DNA from 2 places in the Bacillus sp. z14 (2026) genome. Region 1 is predicted to be linked to the other one. Evidence: riboswitches for the same ligand, from Rfam matches in the RefSeq annotation. Region 1 holds a riboswitch; the other holds the start of a gene.
The links. Region 1 has a riboswitch for lysine ahead of AC4G3O_RS08110 (amino acid permease). Riboswitches for the same ligand answer to the same signal wherever they lie in the genome.
Positions count from the first base shown of each region.

Region 2: another riboswitch for lysine. It lies ahead of AC4G3O_RS17635 (Na+/H+ antiporter NhaC family protein); the one in region 1 lies ahead of AC4G3O_RS08110 (amino acid permease).

Region 1 covers NZ_JBZFQK010000002.1:421,022-423,231, forward strand. The annotation lists gene gntK (gluconokinase) at 1-352, shown strand, start outside; lysine riboswitch at 460-660, shown strand; gene AC4G3O_RS08110 (amino acid permease) at 793-2,210, shown strand, end outside.
Region 2 covers NZ_JBZFQK010000008.1:29,418-31,627, reverse strand. The annotation lists gene AC4G3O_RS17635 (Na+/H+ antiporter NhaC family protein) at 1-1,078, opposite strand, end outside; lysine riboswitch at 1,225-1,405, opposite strand; gene AC4G3O_RS17630 (ABC transporter ATP-binding protein) at 1,649-2,210, opposite strand, start outside.

The sequences.
Region 1 (2,210 bases):
GCAGGAATTGATAGGTGTGCCAAGTAAAATCAGGGCAACGGGGGGATTTGCGCGCTCAGAGTTATGGAGGCAAATGCTTGCGGATATTTTTAATCAGGAAGTAGATGTGCCAGAAAGCTTTGAAAGCTCTTGTTTAGGAGCAGTTGTACTCGGCAGATATGCACTCGGTGAAATTGAAGACCTATCCGTTGTATCAAATTATGTGGGAACTACACATGTCCATACGCCGGTTAAAGCAAATGTAGAAAGATACGAGGAATTACTGCCAATTTACATCAATATATACAGAAAATTGGAGACTGAATATAGCAGTATAGCAGCTTTCCAAAACAAATGGATTAATCATAAATAAGTTGATTTGAAAATAACATTGTCGAATAATATTGACAGCATTCGCGTTTTCACTGTATCCTTTATACAGGAATAATTTAATTTAATACAAATCCTCATCGGACTAAAAGATGAGGTAGAGGTCGCAGATTTTATTAGTAAACTAAAAAGAGAGCCGGAAAGCTTGCTGACTTTAGTTGAAAGGAAAATCTGCCGAAGCGTTCTTTTTTTCCGAAGAGAGCAGCTGGGACTGTATCCGAATAGGTGCAGGACTGTCATGGAATATATACATCGCGATATGTATATATTCCATGGAGAACTATCCATTTATTGTCTGGTGTGGCTAATCATAAAATGTTGCACACCTTAACAATAAGGTGTGTTTTTTATTTAGCTTATTTACACAGAAATGGATAATTCAAAAATAGAGAGTAACATGACAGCTTTGGAAGGGGAATTATCGTGCACAATAAGAAGGAACTGGGTTTTTGGATTTTAACGGCATTTGTAGTCGGCAATATGGTTGGGTCTGGTATTTTTATGTTGCCGCGTACGCTGGCAGAAGTAGCTAGTCCTGCCGGAGTAATTATGGCATGGGGATTAACAGGATTGGGAGTACTAACTATTGCGCTGGTTTTTGGGAATCTGGCTGTTCGTAAGCCACATTTAACAGGTGGCCCTCAGATTTATGCTAAGGAATTGTTCAAGGAAAATTCTTTAGCCTCAAGATTATCCGGGTTTATGTCTACATGGGGATACTGGATTGGTAATTTTGCAGGTAATATTGCCATCATCACTACGTTTGCAGGGTATTTATCTACCTTCTTCCCAAGTTTGACTAGTACGGCTGAATTGTTCAGTATAGGGAATTTTAGTCTAAAAGTTGGCAATGCTTTAACATTCCTTGTCTGCACAATCATGCTCTGGGGCGTTCATTTCTTTATTATGCGAGGCATAGAGAATGCTGGTAAATTAAACTTTGTGGCGACTGCGGCAAAAGTACTTGGATTTGGATTATTCATTGTAATTGGGCTATTTGCCTTTGAACAATCTAATATTGTACCGTTTGCGGAAACTCGTATAATTGATGGTGAGAGTCGGGGATTACTCAGCCAGGTAAATTTTGCTGCCGTCTCAACCTTATGGGCTTTTGTAGGGGTTGAATCTGCTGTTGTATTCGCATCAAGGGCGAAGAGAAAGGCAGATGTAAAGAGAGCGACCATTTTAGGGCTATTGATTGCCCTGGCTATCTATATGGGAATCAGTACACTTGTTATGGGATTATTAACACAGGATGCACTTATCCATTCAGAAAAACCATTAATCGATGCAATTGAAACGGTGCTGGGACCTGTTGGTGGGAAAGCATTGGCGGTCATTGGATTGATCAGTTTATTTGGTTCAACAATTGGCTGGATCTTGTTAAGCGCTGAAATCCCGTATCAGGCAGCAAAACAAGGTTTATTTATCCCTAAGTTTTTACAGGTCAATAAGCGTGGGATTCCTAATTTCTCTATGATTGTTTCAAATGGTTTAGGTCAATTATTTATTTTCTCAACTATTTCAAATTCAATTGCTCATGCATTTGACTTTATTATTTATATCGCGACACTTTCTTATTTAGTGCCATATTTAATTTCCTCCTCATTCCAACTGAAATTAGTTTGGACTGGCGAGACATATAAATCTGATGAAATGCGTTCACGAATTATTGATGGTACCATAGCCATATTGGCGACGGCATATTCCATTTGGGTGATCATCAAAGGAACGGCTGATTTAAAAACATTTATTTTCGGTGTTATCCTTCTGGCAAGCGGAATCCTATTCTATCGTTTACTGCCTAAAAATATGGAGGAAGTTAAACAACACGAGAACTA
Region 2 (2,210 bases), on a different contig from region 1:
TTGTCCAGGCAAACAATAAAATATAAACCGCTGGCAGCATGGACCCTATTCCGTGTTTTACTCCTACTGTGAATACCTTTACAGATATTCCATGCAAAACAAAGACTTGTCGTAAAAACATAATGATTGTTACTATAATTCCGATTGTACCACCCAGAACCAATGATTTAGTGACATTAGTATTTTCAAAAATGGTTAGAAGTGTTGCATGTCCAGCAACTGCCTGATAACCTGTCCAAAGCATCGCAGCCACTGTGCCTACAATAAGAGTTACAATGGGGATTACCAAATCTCCAACCCTGCCAGTTGTACTTCTCGGTAAATCTTCTTTTAATTCACCTGGAACTGTCTTGGATGGATTATAAAGAATACCTTCTTTTACCGCTCTATCCTCATGTACTTTCATCGAACCAATATTCCAATTTCGATAGATAACAATAAATACCATCGCCAACGCTGCCATCGCATAAAAATTCATTGGGATCATTTGAATGAACGCTGATATGGAACTGTATTCTGTCACCTCATGAGTGATAAAAATTCCTCCTATCAGTGCAATAATATAAGCCCCCCAGCTGGATACAGGCATAATTACACAGATAGGCGCTGAGGTAGAGTCAATCAAATAGGCAAGCTTAGCTCTCGGTATTTGATGTCTATCTGTAATCGGACGTGCTACCTGGCCAACCGCCAAAGCATTGAAATAATCATCAATGAAAATGAGTATCCCAAGTAATGCAGCTACCAGCTGAGCTCCAACTCTGGTTTTAACATGCTTCATCGCCCATTCACCAAAGGCACGGCTCCCACCGGAAATTGAAATAAAAGCCGTAATAATGCCAAGGATGAGCAAAAATAAAATAATATATATATTGGATACATTGAGTGATCCATCTGATATAAAGATTCCTTTTACTGCTTCCCATATAAGGACACATGTCTCACCAATATTAAAATCAGCAAGCATTAAAGCTGATGCTATAATCCCCACACCAAGTGAAAGCAAAACCTTCCTTGTTATAGCCACCATTAGAATTGCCAATAGTGGGGGAATAAGCGTATAAACTGTCGACTCCATTCCTTTTTTCCTCCTCCAAATAAATAAGGGGAACTCGTCGTGAGTGCTGACCCTTGCGCTCTTACCTTTTATGCAAAAGAAAATAAAGAAGGGCTGCAATAGAGAAATATCTACCGCAGCCCTGTATCAGCTTTTCTTTCTCCATCACGACCTGTAGCTCCTCATTATAAGAACCTCTTATAATGACAGTGTTGCTTTTATTTAAAACAACCCCAGCAAATTCATTTCTGACTAATCAACTTGCTTCGGCAGTTTCCCCTTTCGGCTATGCTCTCTGTTGTCATCCTCACATAGCTTACTCTTGAATCCTGCGCCTCTACCCCATCGGAATGATAAGGTACTATCTAATTGTTATTCTAATATAACAGATTACGTTCCTGTTCACAATGTGGAATAGATGTGTATTTTTTTACAATTATCTGATTAATTATTAGGATGAAGCCTGACTCAATTGCTTAACGAGTAACCCGATCGACAACATGTTAGGCTAATTAATCCAATCCTCTCGTTCCTGTAACCCACACAAAACTAAAACTCCCCTGTAAAAGTTTACAGGGGAGTGATTCACCTTTAATGTCCGCCAAGATAGGCCATCTTTACTTTTTCACTTGAGGTTAACTCATCTGCCGAACCCGAGAGGACGATTTTGCCGGTCTCCACTACATAGGCACGGTTGGCAATCGATAGTGCCAAATTAGCATTTTGTTCAACTAAAAGAATAGTTGTTCCCGCATTATTTATTTCTTCAATTATGCGGAAAATTGTTTTAACCAGTAGTGGAGCCAATCCCATGGAAGGTTCATCGAGTAAAAGCAATTTGGGCTTAGCCATTAATGCCCTTCCCATTGCGAGCATTTGTTGTTCTCCACCTGACAATGTTCCTGCCGGCTGTTTAAGACGTTCGTTCATCCTTGGAAAAAGATCAAATACCTTCTCCATATCCTCTTTAATCCCAGCTCGATCCCTACGTAAATAAGCACCAAGCTGTAAATTTTCTTCCACTGTCATATTGGCAAAAACCCGCCGTCCTTCTGGTACATGTGAGATTCCCTGCTTTACAATCACTTGAGCTGCTTTTCCACCTATGGATTTACCCTGATACATGATTTGACCCTGCTTCGGTTTAAGTAAA